3 regions of the Rhodococcus sp. FG69 genome follow, and region 1 is predicted to be linked to each of the others. Evidence: predicted binding sites of a transcription regulator. Region 1 holds the regulator's gene; each other region holds the start of a gene.
What was found. The regulator LexA, encoded in region 1, represses DNA repair genes until DNA is damaged. The targets are predictions, from matches to a motif close to CGAACANNTGTTCG.

Region 1 (6,789 bases):
GAACCAGGCGTGCCGACACCGACCGTTCCGTCGGTGTTGTTCGCCGACGATCTCGCTCCGGCCGATACTGCCGGCCTCGATCCGAGCCTCGTGGTCGGGCTCGCGACGTCGTTGGGCGGACCGACGAGTCACACCGCGATCATCGCCCGTCAGTTGGGGATACCGTGCGTGGTCGCCGTCGCCGGCCTCGACGACGTGCACGAGGGAACGTCGGCGGTCGTCGACGGAATCACCGGGGACATCGTCCTCGAGCCGGACGCCGGACTTGCCGCGGACGCCGTCGACACGGCCCGCGCCGAATTGGATCGCGTGTCTCGGTGGACCGGGCCGGGTTCGACGTCCGACGGTCACGCAGTCGACATTCTCGCCAACGTCCAGGACGGAGCCGGTGCGCGAGCCGCCCGCAAGACTGCCGCCACTGGAATTGGACTGTTCCGCACCGAACTCTGCTTCCTCGACCGAGATGTCGAGCCGACCGTCGACGAGCAGGCTGAGATCTACGGGCAAGTTCTCGAGGCGTTCGACGGACACAAGGTCGTCGTGCGCACCCTCGATGCAGGATCGGACAAGCCGCTGCGGTTTGCCAATCACGCAGACGAGGCGAATCCAGCGTTGGGGATCCGCGGAATCCGAATTGCCGAGCAGGACAGAGGAATTCTGTACCGCCAACTCGACGGCATCGCCGCCGCCGCTGCAGCAACCGGGTCGTCTCCGTGGGTGATGGCGCCCATGATCGCTACCGCGGCGGAAGCCGCAGCGTTCGCCGCCGATGCGCGGGCGCGCGGTTTGAAGCCCGGGGTCATGATCGAGATTCCGGCCGCCGCGCTGCTGGCCGAGCACATCCTCGAGCATGTCGACTTCTTGTCGATCGGCACGAACGACCTTGCGCAGTACACGATGGCGGCCGACCGGATGTCCTCGCAGCTCGCATCGTTGACCGATCCCTGGCAACCGGCCGTCATAGCGCTCGTGGCCCACACTGCCAAGGCGGGCGCCGCGGCCGGAAAGCCGGTCGGAGTATGCGGAGAGGCAGCCGCTGACCCGCTGTTGGCCTGCGTGCTCGTCGGCCTCGGCGTCACCTCCCTGTCGGCGGCCTCGGCGGCAGTGGCTCATGTCGGAGCGAAGCTGTCGTCGGTGACACTGGCACAGTGCAGAGAAGCTGCCGCTGCGACCCTGAAGACGGACAGCTCGGCAGCTGCGCGCGCAGCCGCGGCCGCTGTATTGAACTGACCGCGGTAAGGATTTGACTGCGCACTAGGATCGTTTCCTTGTGAGTCGAAACTTCGGATGGACCCTGCATGGGGACGGTAGAACGCCCGCTGCGGGCGCAGTGGTTGCACCCGACGAGCGGTTGACTTGGCCGCGCACAATCGGGATCGGCATGCAGCATGTCATCGCCATGTTCGGTGCAACACTGCTCGTGCCGACGGTCACCGGGTTTCCGGTCACCACCACGTTGCTGTTCTCGGGCATCGGAACCGCGCTCTTTCTGATCATCACGCGAGGCCGAATTCCGAGCTATCTCGGATCGTCGTTCGCGTTCATCGCGCCGTTGAGCGCGGCGCAGGCAGACGGCCCGGCCGCACAGCTCGGCGCGGTGATGTCCGTCGGAATCGTGCTCGCAGCGGTGGGCTTCATCGTGAAGTTCGCCGGCGGACGGGTCATCGAAGCCGTCATGCCGCCGGTCGTCACGGGTGCAGTCGTGGTCCTCATCGGACTCAATCTGGCTCCCGCCGCAACGTCGTCGTTCGAGGCCCAGCCATTGGTTGCCGTCGTCACGTTGCTCGCGATTCTGGTGGCGACGGTCGCCGGACCCGGATTGCTCGGGCGTCTCGGAATCCTCGTCGGTGTGATCCTCGGCTGGGTCTTCGCCGCCGTGATCGGACAGATCGACCCGGCCAAGCTCGACGCGATGCGGGCGGCCTCGTGGATCGGGATTCCGGAGTTCCGCGGCCCGACGTTCGAACTGTCCGTCGTACTCATCGCATTGCCGGTGGTGATCGTCCTCGTCGCGGAGAACGTCGGTCACGTCAAGGCAGTCTCGGCGATGACCGGTAAGTCGCTCGACGACCTTGCCGGGGATGCACTCATCGCCGACGGTTTGGCCACGACGCTCGCCGGCGCCGCAGGCGGATCGGGTACGACCACCTACGCCGAGAACATCGGGGTCATGGCGGCGACCAGGGTCTACTCGACGGCCGCGTACTGGGTCGCTGCTGCGACGGCCATCGTGCTTGCTTTCTCGCCGAAGTTCGGTGCCTTGGTGTTTACGGTGCCCGACGGGGTTATCGGCGGAGCGACGCTGGTTCTCTACGGCCTGATCGGTCTGCTGGGTGTGCGTATCTGGACCGACAGCACGGTGGATTTCACCGATCCGGTGAACCTCACTGTCGTCGCTGCTGCGCTGGTGGCCGGAATCGGTGACCTGACTCTGACGATCGGTTCGGTCGAACTCGGCGGAATCGCGTGGGGTTCGGTGGGAATCCTCGTCGGGTATCCGGTGATGCGCGCCCTGAACCGTCGAACCGCTCGTTAGTTCGGTCACCGATCACGCACGGCTCGGTCATCGACCAGGCCCGCAGGACGGTCGTAGGCTTCTCCTAATGCCAGTTCTCGTACTGGACAGCATCGAAGGAGTGAAGCTAGTGGACCGCACACTGTTCGAACCGGAGCACGATCTCTTCCGTGAGTCGTACCGCAAATTCCTCGACCAGCATGTCGCTCCGAATCACGCGCGGTGGGAAGAGCAGAACATCGTCGACCGCGACGTCTGGGTCGAAGCAGGCAAGCAGGGATTCCTCGGAACCGCGGTTCCCGAGGAGTACGGCGGCGGCGGGGTCAAAGACTTCCGCTACAACGCCATCTTGACCGAAGAGACGACCCGTGGCGGGTACAGCGGAATCGGGTTCACCCTGCACAACGACGTCGTCGCGCCGTACCTCATCGACCTGACGAACGACGAGCAGAAGCAGCGATGGCTACCCGGGTTCTGCTCGGGCGAACTGATCACGGCAATTGCCATGACCGAGCCAGGCACCGGTAGCGACCTGCAGGGCATCAAGACTCGTGCGGTGCGTGACGGCGACGAATGGGTCCTCAACGGCTCCAAGACCTTCATCACCAACGGCATCAATGCCGATCTCATCATCGTCGTCGCATGCACCGACCCCGAGAAGGGCGCCCAGGGCTTCAGCCTCCTCGTCGTCGAGCGCGACATGCCCGGTTTCGAGCGAGGTCGTAATCTCGACAAGCTCGGCATGAAAGCGCAAGACACCGCCGAACTCAGCTTCACCGACGTGCGAGTTCCCGCTGCGAACCTCCTCGGTGACGAAGGCATGGGGTTCATCTACCTGATGCAGAACCTGCCGCAGGAAAGGCTGTCCATCGCGGTGGTCGCCGCCGCAGCCATGGAGTCCGCACTGGACATGACAATCCAGTACTGCCGAGACCGCAAGGCTTTCGGAAAGTCGATCGGCAAGTTCCAGAACACTCGGTTCGTCCTCGCAGAACTCGCGACCGAGACCACGGCCACCAGAATCATGGTCGACAAGTTCATCGAACTACTCAACGCCGGAACGCTCACGGTCCAGGAAGCCGCAATGGCGAAATGGTGGACTACCGAAAACCAGGTCAGGCTCATCGATCGGTGCCTGCAGTTGCACGGTGGCTACGGTTACATGAAGGAGTACCCGATTGCCAAGGCGTACATGGATTCTCGTGTGCAGACGATCTACGGTGGAACAACCGAGATCATGAAGGAAATCATCGGGCGAGGACTGGATCTGTAACTTCGATACTTCATGGAACGGCCCGCAACCCTTGTGGTTGCGGGCCGTTCGGAGTTTCAGGTCAGAGTTTGCGCATCACCGTGACGACTTTGCCGAGGATGGCGGCGTCGTTTCCTGGAATCGGTTCGAACAGTGGGTTGTGCGGCATCAGCCACACGTCGCCCTTGGTGCGCTTGAAGGTCTTCACCGTGGCTTCTCCGTCGATCATCGCGGCCACGATGTCGCCGTTGTCGGCGACGCTCTGCTGTCGGACGACCACCCAATCGCCGTCGCAGATGGCTGCCTCGATCATCGACTCGCCGACTACTTTGAGCAGGAACAACGAACCCTGCCCGACGAGCTCGCGGGGGAGTGGAAACACATCCTCGACGGCTTCCTCGGCGAGAATCGGCCCACCGGCTGCGATTCTTCCCAGCACCGGCACGAAAGTCGGCGTCGGTAGCTGATCTCCCTCCGGGGCCGAGCCTTCGGCGACAGCAGCCGCATGGTCGGCCTGAACCTCGTCGAGTCCGCGGACGTCTACCGCACGCGGCCGATTCGGATCGCGACGAAGGAATCCTTTGCGTTCCAGGGTCCGCAGCTGGTGTGCCACCGACGAGGTAGAAGTGAGACCGACCGCGTCGCCGATCTCGCGAATGCTAGGTGGATATCCACGCTCGGTGACCGACGCCCGAATGACTTCGAGGACCTTGCGCTGACGTTCGGTCAGGCCCGCATTGATATCGGTGCCTTCGCCCTCGAACGCTTTCGCGGTCGGGACAGCGGCCGGTTTGCCGGCAGGCTTGGTTGTCGACTTGGCTGTCGATTTCGCCGACCCTGACGAGGTCTCGTCCTTCATTCGTGCGTCCTCCTGCGTCGTACGCGCGTTCGACACGGTCTCGATGATGTGCAACGGCTGTTCATTCGACCGTTCGAACGCGTGGGGTGGATGTGACGTGTGGTTTCTGACACGAATCTAACCCGAAAATGCCTCGTGATCAAACATCTGTTCGATCCGTGTCGCGTTTTCTGCTGACTTTGTCGGAGTCGCGTGATAGAACTTCGAACAAGCGTTCATCGAACGCCTGATCGAATAACGGGTTCGATCGCGTTCGACACCACGGAGGTTCCGATGACTATCTTGACCGATCAGCGCCCCATGACAACCCCGCGACCCATGACAGCCCAGCGCCCCATGACAGCCCAGCGCCCCATGACAGCCCAGCGCCCCAAAACAGCCCCGCCTGTGCGCACCAGCCGCCGCGCAACGCACGAGCGTCGGCGCTACGTACGGGGCACTGCCCCGCAGGGCGGTTCCCATGGGTCCGCCGGTGTCTGCGTGGACCGGGCGCACCGCGAAGAAAAGATCTCGTGGGCCGCAATGGTGGTCGGCGTCCTGGCCACCGCGCTGGTGATTCTGGGCTTCGTCGCGGTGGCGAACCTTCGCGCGGCTTCGCTCGAGTCGGCGTCCACACCTGCTGTCACGACAATCGAACAGGGGCAGCAGCTCACTGTTCCGGCCCAGCCGTAGTCGACGTTCGTGGCGACTCAGGCGGTCGCTCCGTCGCGTCAGGCGCCTCGCTTGTCGGGCGATCGAGTTGTCTACGTGACGCTCCGAGTATCCTCGAAGCCTGCACCTCTCGGGAGTGGTCGGGAAGGGTGCGACGGCTACGACGGAGGCGCACACATGCATTGCCCGTTCTGCAGGCATCCGGACTCTCGCGTGGTGGACTCGCGCGAAGCCGACGAGGGGCAGGCCATCCGTCGACGGCGATCGTGTCCGGAATGCGGCCGCCGATTCACCACCGTCGAAACGGCGGTTCTTGCAGTCGTCAAGCGCAGCGGCGTGACGGAACCGTTCTCACGAGACAAGGTCGTCAAGGGTGTCCGGCGGGCGTGCCAGGGCCGCGACGTGGACAACGACGCGTTGAACCTTCTGTCTCAGCAGGTCGAAGATGCAGTTCGTGCGTCCGGTTCTGCGGAGATCCCTAGCCACGAGGTGGGATTGGCAATCCTCGGGCCGTTGCGGGACCTCGACGAGGTCGCCTACCTCAGATTCGCGTCCGTGTACCGATCATTCAGTTCCGCCGAAGACTTCGAGAAGGAAATCCAAGATCTTCGGGCGCACCGCGAGTCGTCGTCGGTCGACTAGTACTGGCCTGCTCAGTTCCGGCCTGCACTGTCGATGGCCTTGAGTACTCGTTTCTCCGAGACCGGGTAAGCAGTGCGAATGCTCTGGGCGAACAGCCCTACCCGCAGCTCCTCGATCATCCAGAAGATGTCGAGAACTGGTTTGGTGTGGAGCCGCGACTCCGGCAGCGATTTCAGCAACCGATCGTAGGCTTCGTACACTCGGTCCAGAACATCCATGCCTGCGTCGTCGCGGCCTGCGCTACTCGGTAACGCGTTCAGCCGCACAGACGCGGCTTTCAGATAGCGCGGAATTTCCGCCAGTCGCAGCGAGCCGAATTCGAACACGAACCCGTCGAAGACCAGCCCGGCCAGTTGCTCGCGCACATCGTCGGCAGCGTCGCCCTGCGCCGTGTCCAGTACGGCACGTAGGCCGAGTGCTTCGATCAGGATCGGTCGGACGAGGGCAAGTATTTTCGATGTGCGTTCGGTGATATCGGCATTGACGGCCTTCGACAGTGCTGCGAACTTCTCCGGTGACCGGACAGGTCCGCCGTGTGCGTCCATCGACTCGTCGGCCGCTGTGGTGCGGCAGTCCTCGAGCAAATCGTCGAGGCTGCCGTACGGATTCAGGCCGAGCGCCAGCCGCTCACGAGTCGGAATGCCGGCAATCAAGGCCTTCGTTCCTCGCGGCGCCGAGTGGAGTAGCAGCGCACGGGTGCCGTCGCGCATCGCGGCACGCTGGCTTGCTGGGGTGCTCAGGACGCGGACTGCGATGCCTCCGTTCTCCTTCACCAACGCCGGATACCCCGTCACCGTCTGTCCTCCGACGGACTTGGTGACCGTCTCGTCCAGTGTGCCGAGACTCGACGACGTCCATGCCAACGCCGGA
Region 2 (6,789 bases), on a different contig from region 1:
ATGGCCACATCGGAGGCGAAGCACTTCGCTGCCGCGGAGATGAACCCGAGGTTCTTCTCACCGCGCTCGGCACGAGCGGCCGAGGTGTACACCATCAGACGTGCGGCTTCGACCTTCATCGCCATGTCGGCGAGCATGAACTGGACGGCCTGGAAGCTGCTGATCGACTGCCCGAACTGCTTGCGGTCCTTGGTGTACTCGATTGCCGCGTCGAGCGCGCCCTGCGCGAGGCCGACGGCCTGAGCGCCGATGGTGGGGCGGGTGTGATCGAGGGTTTCGAGCGCAGTCTTGAATCCGGTGCCGGGCTCTCCGATCATGCGGTCGCCGGGGATCTTGCAGTTCTCGAAGTACAGCTCGGCGGTGGGCGAACCCTTGATGCCGAGCTTCTTCTCCTTCGGCCCGACGACGAATCCTTCGTCGTCCTTGTGAACGATGAACGAAGAGATGCCGTTTGCGCCCTTGTCCGGGTCGGTCACGGCCATGACGGTGTACCAGTCGGACTTGCCGCCGTTGGTGATCCAACACTTGGAGCCGTTGAGGATCCAGTCGTCACCCTCGGCCTTGGCGCGGGTACGCATGCCGGCCGCGTCGGAGCCGGCTTCCCGCTCGGACAGTGCGTACGACGCCATTGCGCCGCCCGCGAGCGACGGCAGAACCTGCTGCTTGAGCTCCTCGGAACCCTTGAGGATCAGGCCCATCGTGCCGAGCTTGTTGACGGCAGGAATCAGCGAGGACGAGCCGCAGACGCGGGCAACTTCCTCGATGACGATGCAGGTAGCGACCGAGTCGGCGCCTTGGCCGTCGTATGCCTCGGGAACGTGGATGGCGTTGAAACCGGAGTTGTTGAGTGCAGAAAGCGCCTCGTCGGGGAAGCGGGCATCCTCGTCGACCGCCTTGGCGTACGGTGCGATCTCCTTCTCGGCGAGCGCGCGAATGGCCGCGCGCAGTTCGTCGTGCTCTTCCGGCAGGCGAAAGAGATCGAAATCCGGGTTTCCGGCCATGCTGCCACTCTCCTAGGGCTATGGGCTGCGCGGCACTGAGTGCCACAGATTTCTTGATGGTACCGAGCCGAGGCGGTGAAGACAAGGATCGATGGCACCGAGTGCCAGCAGTTCTAGTCCCAGTGCTCGGCGAGGGCGTCGGCGATCGCCGACCGCGAGGTGCCACGTGGAAAGACAGCGACGACTACCTGCTCGGATCCGGTGTCGAATCCGGCGCGGACCTTGCCGAGTGCCTCCTCGAGGTCGCTCGCGCTGGTCGGAAAGCCGTCCCGAATCATCCGTCGCAGTATGTAGTTGTGCGTCGCCGTGACCGAGGCCGAGAACTGCAGAATCTCCAGGTGGGAGTGGTTGGGAAGTGCCTGACGAAGATAGTCGACGAACAATCGGTCGTACCGAAAGACCGTGACTATCTCGCGGTCGCGTAGCGCCGGGTTCTCGTGCACGACCTGATACCGCAGTCGAGATTGTTCCTTCCAGCCGGAGAAGCGTTCGAATACCAGCTGGGCTGCTTCGCAGACGGCGATCCAGGGATCCTTGTGCGGTCGTTCCAGGAACGACGCGGTCTGCTCGAGCAGGATTTCGTGGTCGGCGAAGATGACGTCGTCCTTGCCGCGAAACTGCCGGAAGAAGGTCCTGCGCGAAATTCCCGACGCTTCGGCGATGTCGTCGACCGAGGTGGCGTCGTACCCGTTCACTGCGAACAGGTCGAGGGCTGCTTTTGCCACGGACAGGCGAAAGGCGTCGGAGTCCTCGGAGTCACGCATAGTGCATGAACGTAGTCCATGGTGTGGCCGGACCCGAGTCGTAGCGAGATTCGAGTCCGAGCGCGATCCGATTCGACCGAGCCGAAGTTCCGAACGAGTGGCGCGGACGACTGTAGGGTCGTGAAAGAAATACCCTCACCGTGAAGGATGGAAGTCTTGGCTCTCGTTGCAGGAATCGACTCGTCCACTCAGTCGTGCAAAGTCTTTGTCCGAGATGCTGATTCGGGTGAGGTCGTGCGGCGCGGACGGGCGCGTCATCCCGACGGTACCGAGATCGGTCCAGCAGTGTGGAAGGCCGCGCTCGACACCGCCATCGACGAAGCAGGTGGTCTCGACGACGTCGACGCGGTGGCCGTCGGCGCGCAGCAGCACGGGATGATCTGTCTCGACGAGTCCGGCGAGGTCGTTCGGCCGGCGTTGCTGTGGAACGACACGCGATCGGCGTCGTCCGGAGCCGATCTCGTCGAGGAGTTCGGGGGAGGTCGAGCGTGGGCGGACGCAGTGGGCGTCGTCCCGGTCGCGGCGATCACCGTCGCCAAGCTCCGGTGGCTCGCGGACCACGAACCCGAGAACGCTGACCGCACCGCGGCGGTCTGTCTCCCGCACGACTGGCTCAGTTGGCAACTCGGCGGCGCGGTCGGTCTCGACTCGTTGGCCACCGACCGTGGTGACGCCAGCGGGACCGGCTACTACTCCGCCGGGACCGACGCTTACCGTGAGGATCTGCTGGAACTGGGTATGCGTGGCCGACAGCCACGCTTGCCGCGGGTCGCGGGGCCGTACGACCGGATCGGCGAGACGGCGTCCGGAGCTGTGATCGGACCAGGAACCGGTGACAACGCCGCAGCGGCACTCGGTTTGGCCGCGAAGGTCGGCGATGTCGTGGTCTCGATCGGCACGTCCGGAGTCGTCTCGGCCGTCACCGATGTCGCTGCGGCCGACCCGTCGGGAATCATTGCAGGGTTCGCCGACGCAACAGGTCGACAACTTCCATTGGTGTGCACGTTGAATGCTGCGCGTGTTCTCGACGCGACGGCATCCTTGTTGGGCGTCGATCACGACGGACTATCCCGGCTAGCGTTGTCGACCCCGAGCGAGGGTCTCGTACTGATTCCGTACTTCGAAGGCGAACGGACCCCGAATCGACCCAACGCCTCCGGCGCAATTCACGGTCTACGCCTTGGTAATTCGACTCCGGGTCATCTGGCGCGCGCCGCGCTGGAGGGCCTGCTGTGCGGCTTGGCCGACGGCATCGACGCGCTCCGGGCCGCAGGGGTCGACACGCGCAGGGTCCTGCTCATCGGCGGCGGCGCCAAGTCGGCAGCGCTGTGCGAACTCGCCCCGGCGATCCTCGGTGTACCCGTCGTCGTCCCCGAGCCGGGCGAGTACGTCGCCGACGGCGCAGCGCGCCAAGCGGCTTGGGTGCTGGCGGGAACCCCTGAGCCGCCGCAGTGGGCGTCGGCGCGTGCCCGCATCTTCGAAGCCGACCCGAATCCGGAAATCCGTGAGCGGTACGCGGAGGTCCGAGATCTGACCGAAGGCGTCTGACCGACGTACTGAGTGTTCCTAGCCGAAGGGCATCGCCCATAAATTCGTCATCGTCGATTCGAACGACATTCGAACACGTGTTCGACAAGGGTTAGTTTTCGGGGTATTCTTGGAGCATGCTTTCGGGGGAGGGTGTCGCCGGTTCGGCCGACGATCCAGGGGTCGTCAGTGCACGTGGTGTGCTCGCGATTTCCGACCGGACCTTGTGCGAGGCCGTCGAAGCGATGGAAGCTGCGTGGAAGTGTGTTGCAGCTGTTGATTCGAGTCTTGTGGTCGACGCCGATCGGCGGGCGGTGATGGTGCGGATGGAGACGCTGTCGCGGGCGATGTACGGCACTTCGCATACGTGGTTGACCGAGTTGGTCGAGAACGACGGGTTGGCGGTGTTGCCGGAGAAGACGAATCCGTCGCGGTTGGGGTGTTTGTTGCGCGTCGATCCGTTGGTGGCGGGTAAGCGGATCAAGATCGCTGCCAAGCTTTCTCGGCGTCGGGCGATGACCGGGGAGCAGCTCGATCCGGAGTATCCGACGACTGCGGAGGGGCATCGTGGCGGCGAGATCGATGCGGCGCATGTGAAAGTCATCGACAAGTTCTTCAAGAACTTACCTTCGGCGGTCGATCACGAGTCGAAAGTGCAGTCCGAGATGCTGCTCGGCAATCTTGCGAAAGAGGTGACACCGGAGCAGCTGCGCGTTGCTGCCGCACGTTTGCAGGCGTTGTTGGATCCGGACGGCACGCTCGATGAGAAGGATCCGTCGAGTAAGTGCTACTTCCGGCTCGGGGCTCAGGACGCGGATGGGCTCAGCAAGGGCAGCTTCGTCATCGATGCGGAGTGTCGGGCGTATCTCGAGCCGCTTCTGGCGAAACTCGCCAAGCCCGGCAACTGCAATCCCGACGAGCCGACGCCGGTGGTCGACGAGCCAGAAGGCAGTGGCGAGGATCGGGGCGGCGAGGATCGGGGCGGCGAGGTTCAGGATGGCGACGAGCCTGGGCCGGGGGATGAAACAGACAGCGACCCCACTCTGTTCGGCGGTCCGGGCGGCTCTGGTTCCGGTGGTCCAGGTTCCGGGGGTAGCGGTTCTGGCGGTGCTGGGTCCGGTGGCAGTCCTGGTGGCCGCGATCCTCGTGATACCCCGACTGCCGAGGACGACGAGCGTCGGGCGGGTCGGGATGGGCGTAGTCAGGGGCAGCGGAACCATGATGCGTTCAAGGTGATTCTGCGGCAGATGCTTGCTTCCGGCGCGGTCGGGCAGCAGCGTGGGTTGCCGGTGACTGCGATCATCACGATGACGGCGAAGGAGCTGGAAGCCGCATCGGGGCATGCGGTGACCGGTACCGGGTCTCTGGTGACGATTCGGGATGCGATTCGCATGGCCTCGCATGCTCATCATTACCTGGCGATCTTCGACGACGATGGACGGGCTCTGTATTTGGGTCGATCCAAACGCATCGCTTCTGCTGATCAGCGGATCGTGCTGATCGCTCGCGATCGAGGGTGTAGCTTTCCGGGCTGTACTCGGCCTGCGGTGTGGTGTCAGGCCCATCATGTGACCGATTGGGCGCGTGGCGGTGATACTGATGTCGATTCGTTGACGTTCGGGTGCGATCTGCATCATCCGCTCGTCGGCGACGGACCGAACGATTGGGCGACGACCACTACCGGTCCTGATCATCCGCAACCGGGCCGTACGCAGTGGCATCCACCCGAGGCGGTCGACCCGGGCCGTCGAGGGCTTGTCAATCATTATCACCATCCGCAGGAGTATCTGTATCAGGATCCCGAGGACCCCGAACCGTAGCGAACCGAGCCGTAGTGAACCGAACTGCGGGACCCGACACTGCAAGCGGCACAGCGCAACACATGTGCCGCTTGCAGTCGTGCTGTTGTCACTTGCTCATCCTGGCTGGGACGCTCGCGAGAGGTGCGGCTATTGCGGAATCGCGCGTCATCACTTTAAATGTGATGACGCGCGTCATCGGTTGCCGCGCGGTGGTGGGAGGGACGCAGGATGCATGTACATTCCGTAGTGATCATCGGCAGCGGCTTCGGTGGTCAATGCGCGGCGAAAGCGCTGCTCGACCGGGGTATCGACGATCTTGTCATCCTCGAGAGACGATCGTTTCTCGGCGGGACGTGGCGACAGAATCGGTATCCGGGTGCTGCGGTGGACGTGCAGAGCCCGCTGTACTCGATAGCGTCAGAGCCGTTCGAGTGGACGCGGATGTTCGCCGAGCGCGAGGAGCTCGAGCGCTACACCGACCACGTACTGGAGTCGAACGGGTTGCCCGCTCGAACGCATTCCGACACGGACGTTCAGAGAATCGAGTGGTCCGGAGACCATTGGAAGATCACCACATCGCGCGGTGACTACGCGGCGAAATTCGTGGTGAACGCATCCGGCCCCCTCAGTACCCCCGTCATTCCGCCGTTTCCTGGCCGTGAGCGATTCCAGGGCACCCAGTTCCACACCAACGACTGGGACACGGACTTCGAGCATGCCGGACAGCGCGTCGCGGTCGTCGGCAGTGGGGCCAGCGCCGCGCAGGTGATTCCTGCGATCGCCCCCGACGTGGAACACCTGCATGTCTTTCAACGCACACCCCACTGGGTGATGCCGCGCAACGACCGCGAATTCACTCCGCTGCAGCGAAGATTGCTTCGCGTGGAACCCATCCGCAAGCTCGTGCGCTCTGCGATCTACTGGAGTCTCGAGACTCGAATCATCGGTTTCAAATACTCGCGCCGTGCCTTGAAAGCGGTCGCCCAGCGTGCTGCAGTGAAACACTTGACAACTCAGGTGCCCGACGCGGATCTGAGAGCGAAGCTCACCCCGGACTACCTCATCGGATGCAAACGAGTGATTCTGTCGGACACGCTGTACCCATCGCTGGGCGCATCGAACGTCACGCTGCACGACAAGAACGACGGCATTGCCGAGATCACCGAAACAGGTCTTGTCACTACCTCCGGCGAACACGTCGACATCGACCTCCTCGTGTGGTCCACCGGATACGACGCCACCGACGGCGTCATCTCGTACCCGGTGATCGGCCGCGATGGCCGCGCATTGTCGGACGTCTGGAACCCCTACCCGCGGGCCTATCTGGGAACGACTGTTCCGGGATTCCCCAACCTGTTCATCGTGACCGGCCCGAACACCGGAATCGGGCACACATCTGCGATCTTTCTCATCGAGGCGCAGATGGAGTACATCGTGCGAGCCGTCGACGCGGTGCGGACGGCCGGTGCTGTCGCCGTCGAAGTCACATCCGCTGCGGAGCAGGACTACACCGACAGAATTCACCGCGACATGGAGGGCACGGTGTGGAAGGACGGCGGCTGCCACAGCTGGTACCAGTCGCGGTCCGGGCACGTCGTGGCGATGTTCCCTGGATTCAGCTTCACGTTTCGGCGTTGGGCCAAGAGTTTTCGACCGGAGGCGCACCACATTCACATGGCACCCACAGGGGCCGCC
Region 3 (6,789 bases), on a different contig from region 1:
GGATCTTGATGACTCGGACCGCGCCGCACCTCGTACGGCCCTTGGCGCAGATAGTGCCGCTGCACGCGTCGATGTCGACGGTGGGCGAGGCGGTGATTCGTGCGGGGCTGGCGACGGGTGATGTTCTGCGAAGCATGGCCGGCACGCCGGTATCGATACTGCCCCGGGCGCGGCGTGTCAGTGCGGACGCCGTGGCGGCCGCTGCTCCGACAGTGCTGCGCGAGGGTCTGCGAGGCGGCGCACAGTCGTGGGACGGCCAGCTCGTCGACGATGCCCGTCTTGTCGTCGCGATCGCGCGTACGGCAGCGTTGTACGGCGCGTCCATCCTTACCGGGGTCAGTGCATCCGACGTCGATCGGACGTCGGCGGTTCTTCGCGACGAAGCGACCGGCGACACGACGCGAGTGCGCGCCAAGGTCGTGATCAATGCAACCGGTGTGTGGGCGGGAGAGATCGATCCACGGATCGCGTTGCGACCCAGTCGGGGTACACATCTGGTGTTCGATGCAGCGGCGTTCGGGGGACTCACATGCTCGTTGGCGATTCCAGTACCGGGGGAGCGCACTCGGTTCGTGTTCGCATTGCCTGCGCCTCTGAATCGCGTGTACGTCGGTCTCACGGACGAGTCGGCGGAGGGCGCGATACCGGATGTTCCCGTCCCGACGGAGCAGGAAATCGAGTTCCTCCTGAACATCCTTGCGACGGCGGTGAACCCGACACTGACTCGGGCCGATGTCATCGGTGCGTTCGCCGGTCTACGGCCGCTTCTCGGCTCGGGTGACGGGCCGTCCGCCGACGTGTCGAGGAGGCATGCGGTGCTCGCCGACGGTGACGGGCCGATAAGTGTGGTCGGCGGCAAACTGACGACGTATCGACTGATGGCTCGACACGCGGTCGATGCGGCGCTCGACGCTGTCGGACTCACCGCTGGACCCTCGCACACGGAGTCCATCCCGCTGGTGGGTGCAGCGACCGCGTCCGAGCTCGCCGCTGTACCGGCCTCGGCGACGCTCGTCCGTCGGTACGGCACCGAGGCGAGGATCGTTCACAGGCTTGCGGACACGCTGCACGATGGATTGGTCCCGATCGCCGACGGTATCGACGTATGTGCGGCCGAACTGGCGTTCTCGGTTCGCTTCGAGGGTGCCCGAACCGTGGGGGACCTGCTCGATCGACGAACGAGGATCGGACTGGTCGGAACCGATCGCGACCGGACCCTGTCCGCGGCAGAATCCATCCTTCGCGACCACCTGGACTCCGGCGAGTGAAAACTGTGGCACGCTGAGCTGCGTGCGAGTAGCGGTAGTGGCCGGACCCGATCCAGGGCATGCGTTTCCCGCGATCGCGCTGTGCCTGAGGTTCGCCGCCGCCGGGGACGAGCCCGTGCTGTTCACCGGAACCCGATGGGTCGACGCAGCGTGTGCCGCCGGAATCGATACCCGCCCGCTCAAGGGGCTCACGCCACGCCCGGAAGACGACGACATGGACGCGGGACAACGCATCCATTCGAGAGCGGCATTCATCGCCACCGAACTGCTCCCCGACCTGCAGAGTGTGAATGCAGACCTCGTGGTCTCCGACATCCTTACTGCGGGAGGTGGTCTGGCGGCGGAGAAGCTCGGACTGCCCTGGGTGGAGCTGTCCCCTCATCCGCTGTACGCCCCGTCGAAAGGGTTGCCGCCCATCGGAAGTGGGCTGGCTCCCGGCTCCGGCGTTCGAGGTCGGCTTCGCGATACCTTGATGCGCAAGGCGACTGGCCGCTCGATTGCACAGGGACGAGCGCAACGGAGTGCTGCCCGAGTCGGTATCGGACTGCCTGCCGAGGATCCAGGTCCTGTCGCACGGTTGATCGCCACGATTCCCGCGCTCGAGGTGCCGCGTCCGGACTGGCCAACGGAAGCGCATGTGGTGGGGCCGCTGCTCTGGGAGCCGACCGAGGAAATTCTGACGCTACCCCCCGGTGACGGCCCAGTGGTGATGGTCGCGCCGTCGACTGCATTCACCGGGGCCGAGGGAATGCTGGAGATGACACTTCGAGGACTCGACGGAAGTGGCGCTCGGGTGGTGGCGTCGATTCTCGACGAACCACCGGCGGAGTTGCCGAGTTGGGCGGCCGCCGGGCTCGGACGGCAGGACGAACTGCTGGGTCGGGCCGATGTGGTCGTCTGTGGCAGCGGGCACGGACTGCTGGCCAAATCGCTGATACACGGAGTTCCGGTGGTGGCGGTCCCCGGTGGCGGTGATCAGTGGGAACTGGCCAATCGTGCCGCGCGGCAAGGAAGTGCCGTGGTGGTTCGCCCGCCGAGTCCCGACTCGATCGGTGATGCGGTCCGGCGAGTGCTGAAGGACCCGGCGTACGCACAGGCGGCGTCCGCCGCCGCGGCAGGCTCCGGCGACGTCGAGGATCCGGTGGAGGTGTGTCGCGGTACGGTTGGGTAGTGCGCTTGACTGAATTCCGTGAACTGCTGGTGGACGAGTTCGGACAGATGCGGGGGGACTCTATCCTCGTCGACCACGTCATCACCAGTCTCGACGGACATACGGGTGCCGAGGCAATCGAAGCGGGTGTGGATCCTCGCGACGTGTGGCGTGCACTCTGCAGGGAGTTCGATGTGCCCCGCTCCCGGTGGTGACGAAAACTTCGGCGTGTCGGCGCGTCGGGTGATGTAATCGAACACGTGTTCCCCTATGCTGAACTCATTCGGCTGGACTGCGGTCTGGAGGAAGAGCGGAGTGCGCATGGACGAGAGAAGCAACTTGTCGGTGCCTGGCTCTACCGTTACCGACAACACAGATCAGCGCCAGGCTGAACGAGACACACTAGGAGATCACGATGGCTGCATACGATCGCGACAAAGCGCTCGATCTCGCACTTGCGCAGATCGACAAGAACTTCGGCAAGGGATCGGTGATGCGTCTCGGCGACGAGGTTCGTCAGCCGATCGCTGTCATTCCCACTGGTTCCATCGCGCTGGACGTCGCGCTCGGTATCGGTGGTTTGCCTCGTGGACGTGTCATCGAGGTCTACGGCCCTGAGTCCTCCGGTAAGACGACGGTCGCGCTTCACGCCGTTGCCAGTGCACAGCGCGCCGGCGGCATCGCCGCCTTCATCGATGCCGAGCACGCGCTCGACCCCGATTACGCCCAGAAGCTCGGCGTCGACACCGACGCACTGCTGGTCTCGCAGCCTGACACCGGTGAGCAGGCGCTGGAAATCGCGGACATGCTCATCCGCTCGGGCGCGCTCGACATTCTGGTCATCGACTCGGTGGCGGCTCTCGTGCCACGCGCCGAGATCGAGGGCGAGATGGGTGACAGTCACGTCGGCCTGCAGGCCCGTCTGATGAGCCAGGCGCTGCGTAAGATGACCGGTGCCATGAGCAACTCCGGCACCACGGTGATCTTCATCAACCAGCTGCGTGAAAAGATCGGCGTCATGTTCGGCTCGCCTGAAACAACAACCGGCGGTAAGGCTCTCAAGTTCTACGCATCCGTGCGCCTGGATATCCGTCGCATCGAGACGCTCAAGGACGGTACCGACGCGATCGGTAACCGTACGCGCGTCAAGGTCGTCAAGAACAAGGTTGCGCCTCCGTTCAAGCAGGCGGAATTCGACATCATCTACGGCAAGGGCATCAGCCGAGAAGGTTCGTTGATCGACATGGGCGTGGAGCACGGCTTCATTCGAAAGTCAGGCTCCTGGTTCACCTACGACGGCGATCAGCTCGGCCAGGGCAAGGAGAACGCCCGTAAGTTCATGCTCGAAAACCCGGACGTGCGTGACGAAATCGAGAAGAAGATCATGGAAAAGCTGCAGATCGGCGCCGACGTCACGGCTACCGAAGACACGGCAGCACCTGTCGAGTTCTAGTCAGGGGTAGCTGTCCGGAACCGGAACCGGAACCCGAGGGCGGCGGCACCGAAGCGCAGGCGAAGGACGCCTGCCTTCGGTTGCTGACCGACCGAGCTCGAAGCCGGCATGAGCTCGAGACAAGGTTGGCAAAGAAGGGCTTCACGCCCACCGTCATCGCTGCGGTACTGGACAAGCTGGCAGCCGCCAAGCTTGTCGACGACGGTGCATTCGCGGAGCAGTGGGTGCGTTCTCGCCATGTCTATGCGGGGAAGGGCAAGCACGCGCTGAGCCGCGAACTCCGAGACAAAGGCGTCAGCAACGAACACTCCTCGGCGGCGCTCGAGCAAATCGATTCCGAGGACGAGCGTCGACGCGCAACCGAGTTGGTGCGCAAGAAGTGCCGAACGCTGTCGCTGCCCGACGCCAACGCTCCCGATGCGCGAGCCGAGCGCGACAAGACGGTGCGAAAGCTGGTAGGAATGCTGGCCCGCCGCGGATACCCTCAGGGGATGGCGTTTGCAGTCGTCAAGACCGAACTGGACAGGCTGGGCGCTGACACCGAAGACTTCGACGGTGACCGTTTCGGGTGATCGTCCACCTGAGACAGGTCGTCGTCGAATACACGAGGCCCGCAACACCTTCACGGTGTTGCGGGCCTCGTTTTCGTTCACTCATGCCGACTATGCGGCTCCGGCTGGTCCTCCGCCGAAGTCCTGTACGGGCACTACGGTTCCACCGGTCTTGCGCTTCTTCTGACGCATCCGCCCTTCGACGACCGTCGCCAGCTTGGTGAGCATGGAGTTGATGACGATCATGATGAGCGCAACGATAATGAGAGAAGGCAGGTAGTTGCCGTAGAACGCGCCGACCTGCTGACCGGCCCGAACCACTTCGACGTACCCGATCAAATAGCCGAGTGCCGAGTCCTTCAGAGCGACCACCATCTGCGAGATGATGGCGGGCAACATCGCGGTTACGGCCTGGGGCAGCAACACGATCCGCATGACCTGGCCTTTGCGCATGCCCAAAGCAGATGCAGCTTCGGTCTGCCCCTTCGGGAGCGAATTGACGCCGGCGCGAACGATTTCGGCGATGACCGAACCGTTGTACAGCGTCAGACCGGTCACGACCGCAGCAAGAGCAAGGTAGCGGACCTTGAAGACCTCGTATTCGGCGTACACCGCGTACAGGAAGATCATCAGGATCAGCACGGGGACGGCGCGGAACAACTCGACGAAGACACCGCTGATCGCTCGCACCGCCCGATGATCGGACAATCTACCGATGCCGAGGACCGCTCCGAGTACCAGAGCGAACACGATGGACAGGGCAGCGGCGACGAGTGTTCCCTGAATGCCGGGCAGCAGATACGTCGTCCACGTGCTGGACGTGACGAACGGCTCCCATTTCGCTGCCGTCAGCTGACCCTTGGAGTCGAGAGCCAGATAGATGAGGAAGGCGATTCCGAGGGAGATCAGAAGGACCACACCGGAGAGGATTCGATATCGCGCCTTGGCCTTCGGGCCAGGAACGTCGTAGAGAACGGCTACGGCGTCACTCATTCACTTCACCGCCAATCGCTTGCTGAGGTACCCGAACAGGAGTCCGGTCGGAAGCGTCAGGATGACGAAGCCGAGGGCGAAGAGTCCACCGACAGCGAAGATTGCCGCCTCGTTCTCGATCATCGTCTTCATCAGCAGTGACGCTTCGGCGACACCGATGACCGATGCGATGGTGGTGTTCTTGGTCAACGCGATCAACACACTTCCCAACGGACCGATCACTGCGCGGAACGCCTGGGGGAGAACGACGATCGTGATGTTCTGGGTGAAGGTCATGCCGAGCGATCTGCCGGCTTCGGCTTGCCCGACCGGGACAGTGTTGATTCCGGATCGGAGCGACTCGGCCACGAACGAGGCGGTGTAGACGCTCAAACCGAGGATGGCTAGCCGAAAGTTGTTGTCGACGAGGAACGTCGGCGAATCTTCCGCAGCAAGAGCGACACCCATCGTCTGGTAGAGACCGAACGAGGTGAACAGAATGATCAGTGTCAGAGGGGTATTACGGAAGATCGTGACGTATGCGGTAGCGAGCGCGCGTGCGACCGGAATCGGTGACACACGCATCGCCGCGATGATCGTACCGATGATCAGTGCGCCGATCGCGGACAGAACCGTCAGTTTTATCGTCATGATGAACGCGTCGACGAGTTGATCGCCGTACTTGCTCAATAGGTTCAAGGTAGGGGTGTCCAATCGGCTGGAGCGGGCCGGTCACGTCGGGTGCACTCGGTGCACCCGACGTGGGGGCGAAGCGTCAGTAGCGGTCGACGACGGGCTCGGCAGGCAGCTGGTAGCCGGAGGCGCCGACGGTCTCGTTGAAGGCCTCTTCCCAGGCACCGCTGGCGACCATTTCCTCGATGGCGTCGTTGATCTGGTTCCGGCCGTCGGTGTCGTCCTTGGCGAGACCGATCCCGTAGTTCTCGGTGGTGAACGGCTCGCCGACCACCTTCAGCTCGCCCGGGTACTGAGCGGCGTAACCAGCCAGGATGATGTCGTCGGTCGTGACCGCGTCGATCGCACCGTTTCGGAGGGACTCGACGCACGCCGAGTAGGTGTCGAACGGCTGAAGCTGGACGTCGGGGTACTCGTCGGCGATCTTCTGTGCCGGGGTCGAGCCGGTGACCGAGCACAGCTTCTTACCTGCGAGGGTGTCGGGTCCGGTGATGTCGGTATTGCCTTCGGCAACCAGAAGTGACTGTCCTGCAACGAAGTACGGTCCGGCGAATCCGACCTTCTCCTTACGGGCATCGGTGATCGAGTAGGTGGCGACGATGTAGTCGACCTCACCGTTCTGAATGAGAGTCTCGCGCTGAGCGGACGGCGCTTCCTTGAACTCGATGTTCTCCTCGGAGACTCCGAGCTGGCCCGCGACGT

Region 2: a site for LexA is predicted at 3,384-3,397, ahead of ACODSO_RS01705 (HNH endonuclease signature motif containing protein). Genes of this name have one in related genera too.
Region 3: a site for LexA is predicted at 2,672-2,685, ahead of recA (recombinase RecA). Genes of this name have one in related genera too.

What each region holds. Positions count from the first base shown of each region.
Region 1 is NZ_JBMDIX010000027.1:76,125-82,913, reverse strand. Features, by position in the region: gene ptsP (phosphoenolpyruvate--protein phosphotransferase) at 1-1,230, shown strand, start outside; gene ACODSO_RS20030 (uracil-xanthine permease family protein) at 1,271-2,536, shown strand; gene ACODSO_RS20025 (acyl-CoA dehydrogenase family protein) at 2,646-3,788, shown strand; gene lexA (transcriptional repressor LexA) at 3,850-4,626, opposite strand; gene ACODSO_RS20015 (hypothetical protein) at 4,900-5,298, shown strand; gene nrdR (transcriptional regulator NrdR) at 5,455-5,919, shown strand; gene hrpA (ATP-dependent RNA helicase HrpA) at 5,931-6,789, opposite strand, start outside.
Region 2 is NZ_JBMDIX010000001.1:351,745-358,533, forward strand. Features, by position in the region: gene ACODSO_RS01690 (acyl-CoA dehydrogenase) at 1-1,001, opposite strand, end outside; gene ACODSO_RS01695 (TetR family transcriptional regulator) at 1,115-1,765, opposite strand; gene ACODSO_RS01700 (xylulokinase) at 1,922-3,313, shown strand; gene ACODSO_RS01705 (HNH endonuclease signature motif containing protein) at 3,430-5,112, shown strand; gene ACODSO_RS01710 (flavin-containing monooxygenase) at 5,323-6,789, shown strand, end outside.
Region 3 is NZ_JBMDIX010000006.1:14,325-21,113, reverse strand. Features, by position in the region: gene ACODSO_RS06770 (glycerol-3-phosphate dehydrogenase/oxidase) at 1-1,268, shown strand, start outside; gene ACODSO_RS06765 (glycosyltransferase) at 1,291-2,439, shown strand; gene ACODSO_RS06760 (DUF3046 domain-containing protein) at 2,439-2,633, shown strand; gene recA (recombinase RecA) at 2,834-3,871, shown strand; partial or broken gene ACODSO_RS06750 (regulatory protein RecX) at 3,913-4,443, shown strand; gene ACODSO_RS06745 (amino acid ABC transporter permease) at 4,534-5,415, opposite strand; gene ACODSO_RS06740 (amino acid ABC transporter permease) at 5,416-6,093, opposite strand; gene ACODSO_RS06735 (glutamate ABC transporter substrate-binding protein) at 6,170-6,789, opposite strand, start outside.